DNA from 2 places in the Streptomyces sp. NBC_00554 genome. Region 1 is predicted to be linked to the other one. Evidence: riboswitches for the same ligand, from Rfam matches in the RefSeq annotation. Region 1 holds a riboswitch; the other holds the start of a gene.

Region 1 (9,434 bases):
CAAGACCGACCAGCGTGTGCGCCTCGCGCAACGGCACGGTCAGCTCCGCGAGGTCCAGGGCCGCCCCGATGTCGGCACGGATCGCCTCAACCTCGGCGGACGTCGGCGGGTCACTGACCTTGCCCTCGTGCACGAGGTGACGCTCGGTCATCCGTACACAGCCGATGTCGACGGAGCGCGCCGCGCTCACATGCTCCTCGCCCACGACGAACTCCGTGGACCCGCCGCCGATGTCCACCACCAGGTACGGCTTGGCGAGGTCGTCCCGGCCGGTCAGCTCCTTGGTGGCGCCGGTGAAGGAGAACTCCGCCTCCTGGTCACCGGTGATCACCTCCGGCTCGACACCCAGGATGTCCAGCACCCCGCGCACGAACTCGTCCCGGTTCTCGGCGTCACGGGAGGCGGAGGTCGCCACGAACCGCAGCCTCTCCGCCCCGTGCTCCTTGATGATCGCCGCGTACTCACGGCAGGCGGCGAAGGTCCGCTCCAGTGCCTCCGGGGCGAGCCGCCCGGTCCGGTCGACGCCCTGGCCGAGCCGCACGATCGTCATACGGCGGTCCAGGTCGACGAGTTCGCCCGTCTCCGGGTCCGCGTCGGCCACAAGCAGCCGGATCGAGTTCGTACCGCAGTCGATGGCGGCGACACGGGTCACTTGGCGGCCTCCTCTGCGGCGGGGGACGCCTCGGCGCCGGGCTGCCGCGAGTCCTCCGAGGACGTCACGCAGGGCCCCTTGCGCCACCACTCCGGCAGCATCGCGATCGCCTCGTCGCCCAGCGGGTTCACGCCCGGACCCGCCGCCAGGGAGTGGCCCACCAGCACATGGAGGCACTTCACCCGGTCCGGCATGCCGCCCGCGCTGGGGAAGCCCTCCAGGACCTCGATGGAGTCACGCCGGGCGATGTAGTCCTCGTGAGCGGCGCGATACGCGGCGGCCAGCTCCGGATCGCTCGCCAGACGGTCCGTCATCTCCTTCATGACCCCGTTGGCCTCCAGCGTGCCGATCGCGGAAGCGGCACGCGGGCACGTCAGGTAGTACGTCGTCGGGAACGGCGTCCCGTCGGGCAGGCGGGGCGCCGTCTCCACCACGTCCGGCTGACCGCAGGGACAGCGGTGCGCGATCGCGCGCAACCCGCGCGGCGGTCGCCCCAGCTGCTGCTTGAAGGCCTCGACGTCCGCGTCGGTCGGCTCGGTGCGCGGGGTGGGCGGCGGTGGCGTTTCCATGCCGTGAGTCACATGTCTTTCTGGTCGGTCGGTCAATCGGTCGGTCTGCCGATTCAGTCAGTCGATCGGCCGGTCGGCCGGCCGGCCGATGAACTGGTCGATCGGTTCGTTCACCGGTCGGCGGCGTCGGCCTTGTCCACACCGTCCCAGACGTTCGCGTACCAGGGACGGTCGGCCGCCCCCTGGCCGGCGCGGGACTGCTTCGCCGCGTCCGGGTCGATCACGATGTAGCCGGTCTCCCCCGGCATCACATAGTGCAGCCGGTCCCGGATCTGCTGCTCCGCGTACGCGTCGTCCTGCCACCGCGCCTTGAGGTCACGCAGCTGCTCGACCCGCGCACGGGCCTGCTCCCGCTGCTGCTGCAGGTCGGCGATCTCGGCGCGCTGGGACACGTACTGCCTTATCGGGTACGCGAGGGCCACGACCAGCGAACAGAGGACGAGGGCGAGGAGCGCCGCCCGCCCGGTGAGCCGCGAGCGGCGCGCCTGACGCTTGGTCTGGGAGCGGTAGACCCGGGCCGCCGTCTGCTCGCCGAGCAGCTTCAGCCTGGTCGCGGTGGAGAACCGGTCCCGGTCCTTCACGGCCATGAGTCCCGCCTCCCCGGTACAAACCCGTCACGTGCGTACGTCCCCGCACACGGTACGGGACCGAGTACGGGGACGTACGTACGACGCTTCCTAAGCCGGTACGGCTCAGCCCTTGAAGCGGGGGAAGGCGCTGCGACCGGCGTACACCGCGGCGTCGTCGAGGATCTCCTCGATGCGCAGCAGCTGGTTGTACTTGGCGACGCGGTCCGAGCGGGCCGGGGCGCCGGTCTTGATCTGACCGCAGTTCACCGCGACGGCGAGGTCGGCGATGGTGACGTCCTCGGTCTCGCCGGAGCGGTGCGACATCATGCACTTGAAGCCGTTGCGCTGCGCCATCTCGACGGCGTCCAGGGTCTCGGTCAGCGAGCCGATCTGGTTCACCTTGACGAGCAGGGCGTTCGCCGAGCCCTCCTCGATGCCACGGGCGAGGCGCTCGGGGTTGGTGACGAACAGGTCGTCACCGACGATCTGGACCTTGTCACCGATCTTCTCGGTGATGACCTTCCAGCCGGCCCAGTCGTCCTCGTACAGCGGGTCCTCGATGGAGACGAGCGGGTACGCGGAGACGAGCTCCTCGTAGTACTCGGTCATCTCGGCGGCCGAGCGGGACTTGCCCTCGAACTCGTACTTGCCGTCCTTGTAGAACTCGGACGCGGCGACGTCGAGCGCGAGCGCGATCTGCTCGCCGGGGATGTAACCGGCCTGCTTGATGGCCTCGACGATGAGGTCGAGCGCTGCGCGGTTGGACTCCAGGTTCGGGGCGAAGCCGCCCTCGTCGCCGAGGCCGGTGGACAGGCCCTTGGTCTTCAGCACCTTCTTGAGGGTGTGGTAGACCTCGGCGCCCCAGCGCAGCGCCTCGGAGAAGGACTCCGCGCCGATCGGGGCGATCATGAACTCCTGGATGTCCACGTTCGAGTCCGCGTGCGACCCGCCGTTGAGGATGTTCATCATCGGAACGGGCAGCAGGTGCGCGTTCGGGCCGCCCAGGTAGCGGAAGAGGGGGAGGTCGCTGGCCTCGGAGGCGGCGTGCGCGACGGCGAGGGAGACGCCGAGGATGGCGTTGGCGCCGAGCGAGCCCTTGTTGTCGGTGGCGTCCAGGTCGAACATCGCCTGGTCGATCAGGCGCTGCTCGGTGGCGTCGTAACCGACGAGCTCCGGGCCGATCTGCTCGATGACCGCGAGGACGGCCTTCTCGACACCCTTGCCGTGGTAGCGGTTGGGGTCACCGTCGCGGAGCTCGATGGCCTCGAAGGCGCCGGTGGAGGCGCCGGACGGGACGGCGGCACGACCCGTGCTGCCGTCATCGAGGCCGACCTCGACCTCGACGGTGGGGTTCCCTCGCGAGTCGAGGATTTCCCGGGCTACGACGACGTCGATGGACGGCACGAGCATCTCCTTCTGGGATGTGACGCGGGTACGCGGGGCTTTTTGGAACCCTGCGGGATGAGCCTAACCGGCTCGGAGCGATCGGCCAGCCGGTCGACCACCCCTTGGGCAGAACACAGGGTAAACATTGTTCCAGAACGGAACAAAAAAGGAATGAAAAACCCCGCCCCGGTGCGTACGGGGGAACACGCACCGGAGCGGGGAGCCCGTGGGGACGGGGGTGACCCACACGAGGCCTTCAGTATGGAGACCACGTATAGGAGAGAGCTGAGGTTCAGCTACGAGCCTGGTGTCAGCCGACCGCCGTGGGCCGACAACCGCTGCCCCTCAGCTCTCGGACCTCAGCTGAGGTGCAGCTGCTGACCCGGGTAGATGAAGTCCGCGTCGTCGATGATGTCCTTGTTCAGCTTGAGCAGCTGCTGCCAGCCACCCTTGACGTTCTTCGCCTCGGCGATGGCGCTGAGGGTGTCGTTCTTCTTCACCTTGTACTCGCCGTCACCCTTCTTGACCTTCTTGCCGGTCGGGGTCTCGACGGTCTTCGCCTTGGCGGTCTTGGTCGTCGCGGTGGACGTGTTCGACTGCTGCGAAGGAGTGGTGCTCTGCTCGCTGCTCGACGACGAGGAGGACGAGGACGAGTCGCTCGTACCACCGTCGTACGCGGCGCTCGACAGGCCCGTGCCGCAGGACGGCCAGGCGCCCTTGCCCTGTGCGGCGAGGACCTTCTCGGCGACCGTTATCTGCTGGGACTTGGAGGCCTGGTCGGCGGTGGCGGCGTAAGCGCTGCCGCCGTACGCGGACCAGGTGGAGGAGGAGAACTGCAGACCGCCGTAGTAACCGTTGCCGGTGTTGATGGCCCAGTTGCCGCCGGACTCGCACTGGGCGACGGTGTCCCACTCGGAGGTGGTGGCGGCGGAGGCGGTGCCGGACGCCATCAGCGGGGCGGCGACGGCGACGCCGGTCACCCCGGCGAGCGTGGCAATGCGGGTGACCTTGGACGGGCGACGGTGCTTGCCCTTGCACGAACGCAGCATGAAGTGATCCCCTCACCGACGCCTGCGAGGTGAGCTGTCGGGTTCGGGCGGGTGAGTGCCCGGTCGCGCACCTCTCGGCGCACGTCTTCACCCCAAGCCGCTCCCGGTCAACTACCGGGCTCGGCACTTACCTTGGGTCCCCCGCTCCTGCCTACGGCGCTTGACGCGACGACTGTTCCCGTACGGCCGCTGGCAGGATTCGGCGTTGCGATCGTCGGGGCCCGCTGTGGCGAGCGGTCACGACCGTAAGCAGGCGATCGGCGGAATTTCAAAGACGATCAGGGGGTCTGAGATCCATCTCTCATTCTCACCAAACCGGACATTCCATGGCGAACCATGACGCGAACTCCCGCTACTTTTCGCCCGGTTCGGCACCAACTGCAAGGCTCTGACCGGGGAGAATGAGGTTCGCGTCGGTGCCCACCGTCTCCTCGTTCTCGGCGTACAGCTCGGCCCATCCGCCTTCGAGGCCAAGGGCGTCGGCGATGGCCGAGAGACTGTCGCCGACGCGGACGACGTACGAACCGTCGACGACGCCGCGAAGGCCGTCGGAGTCACGCGAGGCATGCCGCCCGGCCGTGCTGTCCGTACGGCCGTCGGTCGTGCCCTCGGTGGCGGTGTCGCCGCGGTGACGCCCGGCGCCGGTCGTCGCACTGTCGGACGCATCCGAAGAGTCGTCACTCTGGGCCGACTTGTCCGAGTCGTCATCGTTTGTCGCGCTCGAGTCCGCACCCTCGTCCGCGTCCGAAGTGTCGGACTTGGTCGACGTGTCGGACGAGGACGACGCGGACGGAGAGGGGCTGGACGAAGCAGACAAGTCGAGCGAACCGGATGAGTCGGTCGATTCCGAGCTCGAAGAGTCGGAGGAGTCCGAAGTGGAGGCGTCGGACGACGAGTCGTCCGACACGCCCGTGTCGACGTCCGCCGAGGCCGAGTCCTTGCTGAGCCCGGAGAGGGGTCCACAGGTGGGCCAGGCGACGACTCCGCGGCCGTCGAGGATCTTCTCGGCGACTGCTATCTGCTGCGAGCGGCTGGCCTGGTCGGCGCTCGGGGCGTATTCGATGCCGCCGTAGTTCTCCCAGTCCCACTGGGTCAAGTGCAGCCCGCCGTAGTACCCGTCACCGGTGTTGTCGCTCCAGGAGGCGCCCGTCTCGCACTCCGCGACACGGTCCCAGGTGGTGGCGTCGGCCGCGCTCGCACTCGTGGCACCGAGCAACGGGATCGCGATGGCCGATCCGGTCACTCCTGCCGCGACGATGAGAGCCGGAGCCTGACGGGGGCGACGATGGCGGCCGTTCCCGGAGAGCATGCGGAAGCCTTTCACGTGACAGCAGGTGACTAAAGCGACGTACGGAGACGTCTGCGACGGATGATCCGCGCTGGTCATTGAACGTATCGGCACTCGAACGCTTGTCACAAGTCGATGCAGCGTAGATCACGTGAAGATCACAATGTTGATGGACCGTCAGCTTTTCGCGCCCCCGAAGTGCCTTACGAAGGCCCGGTGGACAACTGGAGCGGAGGCGTGAACTCCACTGGAAGTGTGCGCAATCCGCGCATAATGAGCCCACCGCGCCATCGCAAATCGGCGGAATCTCCCGCGAGTTGGAGGTCGGGGAGGCGGGTGAGGAGGGTGGCCAGCGCGGTCTGGCCCTCCAGGCGGGCGAGGGGTGCGCCGAGGCAGTAGTGGATGCCGTGTCCGTAGCCGAGATGCTGGTTGTCACGGCGGGAGAGGTCGAGGGTGTCCGGCTGCGCGAAGCGTTCGGGGTCACGGTCCGCAGCCGCCAGTACGACGAGGACGGGGTCGCCGGGTGCGATGTCCTGTCCGCCGAGCCGGACGGCCTCGGTCGCGAACCGCCAAGTGGCCAGCTCCACAGGGCCGTCGAAGCGAAGGAGTTCCTCGACACCGGTTTCGAGCAGTCCACTCTCCCCGGCGGCAAGGGACTTCTGCAGTCGCTGCCGCTGCTCGGGGTGGGTGAGGAGGGCGTACGTGCCGTTGCCGATCAAGTTCACGGTCGTCTCAAAACCGGCAAACAGGAGGATGAAGGCCATGGCCACCACCTCGTTCTCCGTGAGGTGCTCACCGTGGTCGGAGGCGCGGATGAGGCCGGAGACGAGGTCCTCGCCGGGGGCGGCGTGTTCGGGCAGCGCCTCGCGCTTGCGGTGGATCAGCTCGGCCAGATATCCGCGCATCTTCTTGACGGACCGTGCGACACCGCCCCGCGGCCCTCCCCCGTGCCGGATCATCATCCCCGCCCAGTCCCGGAAGTCGTCCTGGTCCTCGCGGGGGACGCCGAGGAGCTCGCAGATGGCGTAGATGGGGAGCGGGAAGGCGAACTCGTGGATCAGGTCTGCGGACCCCTTCTCCGCGAACTGGTCGATGAGGTGATCGGTGATCTCCTGCACGCGCGGCGCGAACTCGGCCACCCGGCGCGGCGTGAACGCCTTGCTGACGAGCCGGCGCAGCCGGGTGTGATCCGGCGGATCGATGTTGAGCAGATGCGTCATCAGCTCGGCCTTGCGCTCACCCGGGATGCCCGTCTTGCCCTTGGCATGGGCGGGTTCGTCGTGATGCGCCGGGTTCTTGCTGAGCCGTCCGTCGGCGAGAGCGTGCTTGGCGTCGGCGTACCGGGTGACCAGCCAGGCCTCCACACCGCTGGGCAGCCGGGTCCTGTGCACGGGGGCGTGCTCGCGGAGCCAGGCGTACGCCGGGTAGGGGTTGGTGGCGAACTCCCAGCTGAAGAGTTCGGGGGCAGGGCCTGCGGGGGTGGGGTGCTCGGTCACTCCTTGACCGTATCCGGGGACGGTGTCCGGGCAGGCGAGGAGGCCTTGCCCGGCCGACCCGGACCACGGTGCCGGCCGCCCCGCACACTTCACCCCAGGCTGTCCGCAAATCACCTGCTGTTTGACTCTGCGGCTCGACAAGTCCCTACATTCGCGAAGTGGACCCCGAAATACTCAGATCCAGCTTCGCGGTCGTCGAGAGACGGGCCGAGTTCGCGGTCAAGTACTTCTACTCGCATCTGTTCCGGCACAACCCGGAGGTACGCGCGCTTTTTCCGCTGGACTTCCCTGAGGACATGGAACGGCAGCGGGATCGGTTGTTCGCGGCGCTGACGTATGTGATGGAGCGGTTGGGGGATCCGGCGCTGCCGGAGTATCTGCGGGAGCTGGGGCGGGATCACCGGAAGTATCTGGCGGAGCCCGATCACTACGCCGCCGTGGGGGCGAGTCTGATCGCCGCGTTCACCGTCGTCGCGGGGTCGGCGTGGAACGCGGAGGTCGAGAAGGCGTGGTCCGAGGCGTACGGGGCGATCGCCAATGTGATGCTCCAGGGCGCGTGGGAGGCGCAGCAGGAGGGTGAACCGCCTTGGTGGGATGCCGAAGTGGTGGCCCGGACGCGGCACGGTGACGATCTCGTCGTACTGACCCTTCAGCCCGACCGACGGCTGCGGTACTCCCCCGGCCAGTACGTCAGCGTCAACGCCCCGCATCTGCCGGGCATTTGGCGGCCGTACTCGCTGGGCAACGCACCCCGCGTCGACCACACCCTCGACCTGCACATCAGCCGGGTCGAGGGCGGGGTGCTCTCCACGGCCCTGGTCCGGCAGACGCGGGAGGGTGACGCCCTGCGGCTCGGCGCACCCGGTGGCGGGCTGACCCTGCGGACACCCGGGGAGCGGTCGCTGACGTTCATCGCGGCCGGCACGGGGTGGGCACCCGTCAAGGCGCTTCTGCAGCAGCTCGGCGACTCGCACGAGGCCCGGCTCTTTCTCGTCGCCCGCGACACCTCCTATCTGTACGACCGGTCCGCCGTCGAACGGCTTCAGGCCCGACTGCCTCTGCTTTCGGTCACGTTCATCACCCCCGCGCCCGGCCGGCCCAAGGCCCAGGCGACCGAGCGGCTGCTGACCGCGCTGGGCAACCGCGCGGGCTGGGAGCGGAGTGACGTCTATCTGGCCGGTCCGCCCAAGCTCGTGGACGAGATCAGCGGCGAGCTTCCTGCGCTGGGTGCTCCGGCCGAGCGGATCTTCCACGACCTCCTGGCGCCGACCGGTGAGGGCCGGACCCGGCCGCTGGGCACGGCGGAGTGGCTGCTCGACCGTCCGCCGCCGAACTGGCACAACCCGGCCGGCCGCGCGCCGGGCGCGTGACCCTCATTCATCTGCGGGCCCGCTCGGCTGCGGCTTGCATCTCTCCGCCGGAGGCTCCTGCTCGGCCGCGGCCCTCGTCCCTCTACAGGCCCCCGGCTTACAGGCGCCCCGGCCGTCATCCCTCCGCAGGTCGCTCCGTCGCGCGGATCGCGTCCCGGTACGCCCGTGCCGCCGCCCGTAGCGCCGCCTCCGGGTCCACGCCCTCGGCCTCGGCGCGCGTGGCTATGGCCAGCAGTTCGTAGCCGACGCCCTCGCCTCGGGGAAGCTCGACGTCAAGTCCTGCCGTACGCACCCGGGATGCCAGTTTCGCCGCCAGTGCCAGGCCCGGCTGGCCCAGCGGGATTCCCTCGGTCACTGATGTGCGCCGCTTCTCCTCGGCCTTGGTGCGCAGCCAGTGCTCCTTGACCTCCTCGGGGGTCGTGGCCGTCTCGTCTCCGAAGACGTGCGGGTGGCGGTGGATCAGCTTGGTGACGATGCCGCCGGCGACGTCGTCGATGGAGAAGGGGGCGTCCTCGTCCTCCGGACCGCCTTCCTCGGCGATGCGGGCGTGGAAGACGACCTGCAGCAGGACGTCGCCGAGCTCTTCCCGCAGCTCGTCGCGGTCGCCCTCCTCGATCGCCTCGACCAGCTCGTACGCCTCCTCGATGCCGTACTTCGCCAGGCCCTTGTGGGTCTGCTGGGAGGACCAGGGGCATTCGAGGCGGATGCGGTCCATGACCTGGACGAGGTCGAGGAGGCGGGCGCCCGGGAGGTCGTACGAGGCGGGGAGCAGCTCCAGGTCCGGCATCTGTATGCGGCCGGAGCCCGCGAGCCTGGCCAGGCCGTCGGTCAGCCGCGGCTCGCCCTCGCCGGTGGCGACGACGACCACTGTGCGGCCGCCGGCACAGGCGTCGACCAGTTCCTGGGCGTTGGGGGCGGTCTCGTCGACGGTGATGCCCGCCTCGCGGAGGTAGGGCAGCTGCGGGTGCGTGCCGTCCGCGCACAGGACCTGGTCGGCGCCGCGCAGTGCCTGCCAGGCGGGCCAGGACAGCAGTCCGGGGGCGACGCGGTGGCTG
Region 2 (9,434 bases), 3.0 Mb from region 1:
CTCCCGGTCGACGACTACGTGGGCCAGATCAGCCTGAGTTTCAGCATCGGGTTCTCCGAAGCTCCGACAGCGAACACCATCACCCCCCTGGAAATAGCGAACGCCCTCAACGAACTGACCGCGTCCCGCGGTTGGCCCGCCATAACGTTCTACGGCACACCCGCCCCGGCCCCCCTCACCTGACCCTCGCCGTACACCGAATCCCCGTGGAGCACCTAGCTCCACGGGGATTTTCGCTGTCAGCGAGCACCCTCCGAAGGCATACGTACGTCCTGTACATTTTTTACAGAAGCGATGCCGAGGAGGCGTAAGCCATGAACCGCCCGTCCGCCCGCCATGTCCTGCCCGAGTTCACCGAACGCTCCAGCGCGGGCCACCGGACCCTGGACCCGTATTCGAAGCTGCTCGACGAGCGGATCGTGTTCCTCGGGACGCCGGTCGACGACACGTCGGCGAACGACGTGATGGCTCAGTTCATGCACCTGGAGTACCTGGCGCCGGACCGGGACATCTCGCTGTACATCAACTCCCCCGGCGGCTCACTCAGCGCGATGACCGCCGTCTACGACACGATGCAGTTCGTCACCTGCGAGGTGGAGACCGTCTGTCTCGGCCAGGCCGCTTCGGCCGCCGCCGTGCTCCTTGCGGGCGGTACGCCGGGCAAGCGGTTCGCGCTGCCGGGTGCCCGCGTGCTGATCCACCAGCCGTCGTTTCCCGAGCCGATCCACGGGCAGGCTTCTGATCTGGCCATCCAGGCCGAGGAGTTGACGCGTACTCGGAGGATGCTGGAGGAGATGCTCGTGCGGCACACAGGCCAGAGTCCGGAGCGGGTCGCCGCGGACATCGAGCGGGACAAGATCCTCGACGCGCCGGCGGCACTGGCGTACGGACTGATCGACGGCATCATCCCGAGCCGCAAGGCTTCCCGCCCCACACCCGGCGCGAGGTGAGCGGCCGATGCTCCCACCCGAACTGCCCCCGCTGCCCGCACTGACGCGCGCGGAAGCCGAGTTGATCGACCGTTACCTGGACGTGGTCGACCTGCTCGGCCGCATCAACCCGGCCCGCCCCGGGGACACCTACCGAGGCCTGAGGGCCGCTCAGGCGCTGGTCGCCAAGGCGACGGCGCTGCGGGACGCCCTCGCGCTGATGCATCAGCGGGGCGAGAGCGAGGTGCACGCCCCGACCCTGGCGCAGGCCCTGCGTGTCCTCGACGGCGAGCGGCGGGCGGCCCGCGTCACCCTGCCGCCTGGTTCCGACAGTTGACGCACCCCTACCCGGGCCACCGCACGCACCGACCCGTCGGAGCGTCCGGCCCGGGTTTCAAACGGACCAGATGGTGTACCCCCGGATGGCGTAGACACCCGTCCTTCCAAGAGCGCGCAGAAGTTGCGCAACGCGCGTAGCGCGGATGCGTACTTGAAGCCCTCCGTCGCTGGTACGGGCGTCGTCGGCCTACTGGACACTCGCTCGAACGGCGGGGTGTCCACCCGAACGGGTGAGTGGTGAGTAACCCCACAAACCGCCGATTCCGCTCGGATTTTCCGACATCAATGCGTGAAGATCCCTTCCGACGACAAGCCCCCGCCACACCGGCGGGGCGGTCCGGGTCGGACGCCGAGTCCTGCCGCCTCCCGGATGACCGGTCGACAGATGTGCATCGGCAGGAGTGGAGGACCCAGCACGACGGGCCGCCGGAGAGATCCGGGCGGTCCTTGGGGTGAAGCCGCAGCACGCGGCCGGGCTACTTCGCCAGCCCGAATCCGACAGGTCATCCTTCACAGGCGGCTGACGAAGGGTTGCGCATGACTGCGCTCAATCGTGTCCCGTCGCTGTGGACGAGGGCCGGTACGGCCTCGGCTCTCACCATCGCCGCCGTGGGCGGCAGCCTCGTGGTCCCAGGCGTCGCATCCGACGCCGAAGCGGCCACCCTGGCGACGAAGGCACTTCAGGTCGCGGCTTCCAAGAAGGGCTCCCCGTACAAGTACGGCGCCGCTGGGCCGCGCCGCTTCGACTGCTCCGGGCTCACGCTCTACTCGTACAAGAAGGCAGGCAAGAAGCTGCCTCGTACGGCCGCGGCGCAGTACAACAAGACCAACCATGTCTCCGCCTCCAAACGCAAGGCCGGAGACCTCGTGTTCTTCCACTCGGGCCGGAGCGTGTACCACGTCGGCATCTACGCCGGGAAGGGAAAGATCTGGCACTCCCCGAAGACCGGGGAGGTAGTGAAGCTCCAGAAGATCTGGACGAAGAGCGTCTGGTACGGACGGGTCAGCTGACCCGTCCGTGGGGGCGACGGCACGCGCCGTCGCCCCCACGGGACGTGCGGCAGGGCGTGAAACACGGTCGAACCGGTTACTCGTCCACCATGGTGGAACAACGTCCCCGCACGGAACGCGACGAGAAACCTCTTGAGCGCGCCGACCGCAATTTCGCCGAGCTCCTCCAGGAGCTGCGGGTCACCCAGACCGGCGTGCAGATCCTCTTCGCCTTTCTCCTGACCCTGGCCTTCACCCAGCGCTTCCCTTCGCTGGACACGGCACAGCGCGCCACGTACGTCACCACCCTCCTGCTCGCGTTCCTGGCCGCCGCCCTGTTCACGGCGCCGGCCGCCCTGCACCGGTCGCTGTTCCAGCAGAACGTCAAACCCGCCATCGTGCGGGTCTCCTCCTGGCTGACCCACGTCGGCCTATACGTGTTGATGCTGGCGTTCACCGGAGCGGTGCTCCTCGTCGTGGACGTGACGCTGGGGCGCGGCGCCGGGATCGCCGCGGGCGCGGGCACTCTGGCCGTCTGCCTGGCGCTGTGGACCGTTCTGCCCCGGCTGGTGGGGCGCTACATCACGTCCACACAGGGTCGAGGAGAGGAATCGGACCCAGCAGCGTGAGTTCGCTGCGCGGCGCCTTCGGACGCGCCGCCGCGCAGCACAACTGGACCGGGTTTCAGGGCTCTTGCGGACCCCCTGCCGTCACCGGCTCGACCGGTGCCGTCCAGGGCAGTTCGATGGAGATGGTCTTGCCGCCTTCGCGAGTGGGCCGGACGGTGAGTCTGCCGCCGCACTCGGCGGTCAGCCAGCGGATGATCACCATGCCGCGTCCGTTGTCCTGCTGGACGGCCGCGGGCAGTCGTTTGGGAAAGCGTGGGTGGCTGTCGGTGACGCCGAGGCGCAGGTGTTCGTCCCGCTCGAGGCGGACGTCCACTCTGAAGGTGGGCGACTGCCCGAAAGTGTGCTGGACGGCGTTGGTGGCTAGTTCGGACACGATCAGGCGTACGGTGTCGGCGACTTCGGAGTCACCCGGCAGGCCCCATTCGGCCAGCACTTCGGCGACGAATTTCCGGGCCGCGGAGACCGAGGCTGGATCGCTCGGCAGAGTGACGGATGCTTCCTGATGGTCTGCCATGGCGCGGTCGTCCCTTTCCCACGGGACCGGGGTCCGACACGGAGCGGATGGTTCGAGTACGGTCCCGGACTGGTGCTTCGCGCCAGACTGCCATTACCTGGCCGGTCACGGGTGCGATCCACCGAGATATGCATATATCTGTCGCTCGAAGCGGTGAACTCTGCGACGGAGGACCGTATTTGGGCGGCTCGGAAGGAGTAAGGAGTACGGCCATGCAGTACGGTCCCGCAGTACGCCGCCGCAAGCTCGGTGCAGAACTGCGTGCTCTGCGCGTAGGTGCGGGTCTCACGAGCGGGGAGGCGGCCCGTCTTCTCGGCTGGCACCAGTCGAAGGTGAGCCGGATCGAGACCGGCACGAGTGGGGTCAAGCCCTCGGACGTGGAGCGGCTCCTGGACGCGTACGCCGTCGAGGAACCCGAGTTACGGGACCTCCTGGTGGTGCTGGCGGGTGCGGAGGGCAACGGGCGGCACCACTGGTGGCACGCCTACCGCGGTGTGCTGCCACCGACGTACCGCGACTTCATCAGTCTGGAGTCGCAGGCCAGCGGAATGCGCACGCTGGAGACGTCCGTGGTGCCGGGGTTGCTGCAGACACCCGAGTACGCCCGTGCGGTGACTCGGGCCGCCGTGGGGGGACTTGAGGACAGCAAGCTCGACGCGCTCGTCGAGGTGCGCCTGGCCCGGCAGGACGTGCTGCGTTCGAATCCACCACTGGAACTGAGCGCGGTCCTGGACGAGGCGGTGCTGCGACGGGACGTGGGCGGCCCGGAGGTCATGGCACGCCAGCTGCACCGCCTGCGGACGGCCGCCACCCTGCCTCAAGTGCGGCTTCAGGTCCTGCCGTTCACCGCCGGGGCTCACATCGGAGTGACCGGGCCTTTCGTTATCTTCTCATTTCCGAGCACATCTGATCTGGATGTGGTTGTTCTCGACCACTTGACGAGTAGCCTCTATCTCGAACGGAAAGAAGACCTTCAGGCCTACAGCGAGGCCTTCAACGCCCTTCAGATCCAAGCCCTTTCGCCCGAGGACTCATTGGATTACATCGCCGGGATAGGTGACGGCGCGTAAGGAGGCACCATGTCTGCACTGCCTCGGTACGTACCTTCCAGTACTTCGCTGCACGACGCGCGCTGGCTGCGCAGCAGCCGGAGTACGGGAATGAACAATTGCGTCGAGACGGCCCGGCCGGGTCCAGGACCCTGGTCCGGACTCGTGGCCGTCCGCGATTCCAAGAACACCGCAGGCCCCGCCCTGCTGTTCGCCCCTGCCACCTGGGAGGGATTTATCGCCGGACTGAGCTGAGCGTCATCGGACTGGACTGAGCATCACCGGGTTGCGCTGATCACCCGCACCGCGTGCTCGATCTGCGCGTCGGTGAGGTCCGCGCGAGCGGTCAGCCTCAGCCGGGAGATGCCGTCGGGCACGGACGGGGGGCGGAAGCAGCCGACGGCGAGTCCCGCCTCGCGGCAGTCGGCGGCCCACCGCACGGCCCGTTCGGGGGACGGCGCGCGCACGGAGACGACGGCGGCGTCCGGTCGTACCGCTTCCAGGCCCTCGGCCGTCAGGCGGCTGTGCAGCGCCGTGGCCACCGCGCGGGCCCGTGCGGCACGCTCCGGTTCGCGGCGCAGCAGCCGCAGCGCCGCGAGGGCCGCGCCCGCCGCCGCAGGCGCGAGACCGGTGTCGAAGATGAACGTGCGCGCCGCGTTGACCAGGTGGTCGATGACCGGAGCGGGACCGAGGACGGCACCGCCCTGGCTGCCCAGCGACTTGGACAGCGTGACCGTGACGACGACGTCCGGGGCGCCCGCGAGTCCCGCAGCGTGCGGAGCGCCCCGGCCGCCGTCGCCGAGGACACCGAGCCCATGGGCGTCGTCGACGACGATCCCGGCGCCGAACTCCCGGCAGGCTGTGGCGAGGCCGGCCAGCGGCGCCGCGTCCCCGTCCACCGAGAACACCGTGTCGGAGACGGCGACGGCGGGCCCCCGGTGGGTGCTGAGCGCCTTGCGTACGGCGTCGGGGTCGGCGTGCGCCACCACCTGTGTGTTGCCCCGGGCCAGCCGGCAGCCGTCGATCAGCGAGGCGTGGTTGCCCGCGTCCGAGACGACGAGGGAGCCGTGCGGCGCGAGCGCGGTGACGGCGGCGAGGTTGGCCGCGTACCCGGAGGAGAAGACGAGCGCGGACTCGAAGCCGCAGAAGCCTGCCAGCTCGCGTTCGAGTTCGCCGTGCAGTTCGGTGGTGCCGGTGACGAGCCGGGAACCGGTGGCTCCGCCGCCCCACGTTCTCGCGGCTGCCGCGGCGGCCTCGGTGATCTCCGGATGGCGGGCGAGACCGAGGTAGTCGTTGCTCGCGAGATCGAGGAGCGGGGAGTCGGCGGGGCGCGGGCGCAGGGTGCGTACGAGTCCGGCCCGGCGGCGCGCCTGCGCCTGCTCGTCGATCCAGCCGAACGCCATGGGTCCTCCAGACCGTAGTTACTAGTGTGGGGCGGGCGGTGCTTGGGCGCACTGGTTTCCGCGGCCGGCGCAAGCACTGGTTTTTGTAGGCAGTGCACAGACCCTAGCGGGCGGCCCAGCCACCCAGGATGTGGCAATACCCACACGTCGAACCGTCTCTCTTGTACAAACTCTCCTTGGCCGCAAGCGGTCGTATACGCCAGGATCGGACCTCATGGACCTGCTGAACACGCTGGTGGACAAGGGGCTTCGGCGCGAGTTGCCGACCCGTGAAGAAGCTCTGGCCGTGCTGGCCACCTCCGACGACGATGTGGTCGACGTGGTGGCCGCGGCCGGAAAGGTGCGACGGCACTGGTTCGGCCGACGGGTGAAACTCAACTATCTCGTCAATCTCAAGTCGGGCCTGTGTCCCGAGGACTGCTCGTACTGCTCGCAGCGGCTGGGGTCGAAGGCCGGGATCCTCAAGTACACCTGGCTCAAGCCTGAGGAGGCTTCCAAGGCAGCGGCGGCGGGCCTGGCCGGGGGCGCCAAGCGGGTCTGCCTGGTGGCCAGCGGACGTGGTCCGACGGACCGTGACGTGGACCGGGTCTCCGACACCATCAAGGCGATCAAGGACGGTAACGAGAACGTCGAGGTGTGCGCCTGCCTCGGCCTGCTCAACGACGGCCAGGCGGAGCGGCTGCGCGAGGCGGGCGCGGACGCGTACAACCACAACCTGAACACGTCCGAGGGGACGTACGGGGACATCACGACCACGCACACGTACGCCGACCGGGTGGACACCGTCCAGAAGGCGCACGCGGCCGGCCTGTCCGCCTGCTCAGGTCTGATCGCCGGCATGGGCGAGAGCGACGAGGACCTGATCGACGTCGTCTTCGCGCTCCGCGCACTCGACCCCGACTCCGTTCCGGTGAACTTCCTGATCCCCTTCGAGGGCACCCCGCTCGCCAAGGAGTGGAATCTGACGCCTCAGCGGTGTCTGCGGATCCTCGCGATGGTCCGGTTCGTCTGCCCGGACGCCGAGGTCCGCATCGCGGGCGGCCGCGAGGTCCATCTCCGCACGATGCAGCCCCTCGCCCTGCACCTCGCCAACTCGATCTTCCTCGGCGACTACCTCACCAGCGAGGGCCAGGCAGGCAAGGCCGACCTGGACATGATCGCGGACGCGGGGTTCGAGGTGGAGGGCGCGGGCGAGGTGACGCTCCCGGAGCACCGGGTGCCGGAGGGCGGGGGCTGCGGCTCGCACGAGGGCGGCGGCGGGTGCGGTTCCGCTTCCACTCCCGTTGCCGCTTCAGGTTCGGCTTCCGTGGAAACGCCTGTTGAGGCTCGTACGGACCTGGTGGCCGTACGCCGCCGGGGTGCCGGAACGGATCTCGCGCCCAATGCCTGACCTGCCCGTGCCCGGGTCCATGCGCGAGCTGCTCGATCTCGACCAGCGGCATGTGTGGCATCCGTACGGGCCTATGCCCGGTCGGCAGGAACCGCTCGTCGTGGAGTCGGCGAGCGGGGTGCGGCTGCGGATGGCGGACGGTTCGGGCGAGCTGGTCGACGGCATGTCGTCCTGGTGGTCGGCCATTCACGGCTACAACCACCCGGTGCTCAACGACGCGGTGCGCGGCCAGCTGGAACGCATGAGCCATGTCATGTTCGGCGGGCTCACCCACGAGCCCGCCGTACGGCTGGCGAAGCGTCTTGTCGACATCTCACCCGAGGGTCTTGAGCACGTCTTCCTCGCCGACTCCGGTTCGGTCTCGGTCGAGGTCGCCGTCAAGATGTGCCTCCAGCACTGGCGCTCGCTCGGCCGCCCCGCCAAGCAGCGCCTGCTGACCTGGCGCGGCGGGTACCACGGGGACACCTGGCAGCCGATGTCGGTGTGCGACCCCGAGGGCGGGATGCACGAGCTGTGGCAGGGCGTGCTGCCGCGGCAGATCTTCGCGGACGCACCGCCCGACGGGTACGAGGAGTCGTACGCGGATCAGCTGCGCTCGCTCATCGAGCGGCACGCCGATGAACTGGCCGCGGTGATCGTCGAGCCGGTGGTGCAGGGCGCGGGCGGGATGCGCTTCCACTCCCCCGCGTATCTGCGGGTGCTGCGCGAGGCGTGCGACGCGCACGACGTGCTGCTCGTCTTCGACGAGATCGCGACCGGCTTCGGGCGCACGGGCACGCTGTTCGCGGCGGAGCACGCGGGCGTGACGCCCGACGTGATGTGCGTCGGCAAGGCGCTGACCGGCGGCTATATGACGATGGCGGCGACGCTGTGTACCTCGCGGGTCGCCGACGGGATCTCGCGGGGCGAGGTCCCGGTGCTCGCCCACGGGCCCACTTTCATGGGCAATCCGCTGGCGGCCGCCGTCGCCTGCGCCTCGATCGACCTGCTGCTCGGGCAGGACTGGCGGACCGAGGTGAAGCGGATCGAGGCGGGGCTGCGGGAGGGCCTGGAGCCCGCCCTTGAGCTGCCTGGCGTCCGGGACGTACGTGTCCTGGGGGCGATCGGCGTCGTCCAGCTCGACCACGAGGTGGACATGCGGGCGGCGACACGAGCCGCCGTGCGCGAGGGGGTCTGGCTGCGGCCCTTCCGCGACCTCGTCTACACGATGCCGCCGTACGTGACCGGTGACGCGGACCTGGTACGGATCACGCGCGCCGTGTGCGCTGCGGCACGGGAAGGGTGACATGGAGATCCTGGTGATCACGGGGACGGGCACGGAGGTCGGCAAGACGATCGCCACGGCCGCCGTCGCCGCCACGGCCCTCGCGGCCGGGCGGTCCGTGGCCGTGCTCAAGCCCGCGCAGACCGGCGTACGTCCGGACGAGCGCGGCGACGCCGACGAGGTGGCCCGGCTCGCGGGCGCCGTGACCACGCTCGAACTCGCCCGGTATCCCGAGCCGTTGGCGCCCGCTACGGCGGCTCGGCGGGCCTCTCTCGCACCGGTACGGCCCCACGAGGTGGCGGAGGCGGCGGCCAAGCTGGCCACCGAGCACGATGTGGTCCTCGTCGAGGGGGCGGGCGGGCTGCTCGTCCGGTTCGACGACGAGGGCGGAACACTGGCGGACGCGGCACGGCTGTTGAACGCGCCGGTGCTGGTGGTCGCTCCGGCAGGCCTGGGCACCCTGAACACGACAGAACTGACGGCACGTGAACTACGCGCCGGGGGCCTGGACTTCGCCGGAGTCCTCATCGGAAGCTGGCCCAACAAGCCCGACCTGGCATCCCGTTGCAACCTCGCGGACCTTCCGGTGGTGGCGGGGGCTCCGCTGCTCGGGGCGGTGCCGGAGGGCTCGGGTGTACTTGATCCCGCCGACTTCCGTGCAGGGGCCCCGAGTTGGCTGGCACCAAGGCTGGGCGGAAGCTGGGACGCCGCCACTTTCAACGCCGGGTACGCCCCCTAAGGGGCGCGGGGAACTGCGCGACCAGCCACGACGAGCCCGCAGCCAACGAACCACACCAGTCACCCCTCCCCCAGCATCCGCACCAGCTCGATCCGCGACCGGATGCCCAACCGGGCGAAGACACCGCGCAGATGGTGATCGATCGTGCGCGGGCTGAGCAGCAGCCGAGCCGCGATCTCCCGGTTGGT

The links. Region 1 has a riboswitch for cyclic di-AMP ahead of OG266_RS26355 (transglycosylase family protein). Riboswitches for the same ligand answer to the same signal wherever they lie in the genome.
Region 2: another riboswitch for cyclic di-AMP. It lies ahead of OG266_RS39660 (C40 family peptidase); the one in region 1 lies ahead of OG266_RS26355 (transglycosylase family protein).

Annotation. Positions count from the first base shown of each region.
Region 1 covers NZ_CP107799.1:5,959,996-5,969,429, reverse strand. The annotation lists gene OG266_RS26375 (exopolyphosphatase) at 1-652, opposite strand, end outside; gene OG266_RS26370 (DUF501 domain-containing protein) at 649-1,221, opposite strand; gene OG266_RS26365 (septum formation initiator family protein) at 1,332-1,808, opposite strand; gene eno (phosphopyruvate hydratase) at 1,914-3,200, opposite strand; gene OG266_RS26355 (transglycosylase family protein) at 3,536-4,225, opposite strand; cyclic di-AMP (ydaO/yuaA leader) riboswitch at 4,230-4,394, opposite strand; gene OG266_RS26350 (transglycosylase family protein) at 4,578-5,534, opposite strand; gene OG266_RS26345 (cytochrome P450) at 5,717-7,009, opposite strand; gene OG266_RS26340 (globin domain-containing protein) at 7,168-8,379, shown strand; gene OG266_RS26335 (nucleoside triphosphate pyrophosphohydrolase) at 8,495-9,434, opposite strand, start outside.
Region 2 covers NZ_CP107799.1:8,931,189-8,940,622, reverse strand. The annotation lists gene OG266_RS39675 (twin-arginine translocation signal domain-containing protein) at 1-183, shown strand, start outside; gene OG266_RS39670 (ATP-dependent Clp protease proteolytic subunit) at 315-950, shown strand; gene OG266_RS39665 (hypothetical protein) at 958-1,266, shown strand; cyclic di-AMP (ydaO/yuaA leader) riboswitch at 1,616-1,802, shown strand; gene OG266_RS39660 (C40 family peptidase) at 1,806-2,279, shown strand; gene OG266_RS39655 (DUF6328 family protein) at 2,369-2,887, shown strand; gene OG266_RS39650 (ATP-binding protein) at 2,943-3,401, opposite strand; gene OG266_RS39645 (helix-turn-helix domain-containing protein) at 3,614-4,471, shown strand; gene OG266_RS39640 (DUF397 domain-containing protein) at 4,481-4,705, shown strand; gene OG266_RS39635 (8-amino-7-oxononanoate synthase) at 4,729-5,853, opposite strand; gene bioB (biotin synthase BioB) at 6,068-7,243, shown strand; gene OG266_RS39625 (adenosylmethionine--8-amino-7-oxononanoate transaminase) at 7,236-8,528, shown strand; gene bioD (dethiobiotin synthase) at 8,530-9,246, shown strand; gene OG266_RS39615 (LuxR C-terminal-related transcriptional regulator) at 9,306-9,434, opposite strand, start outside.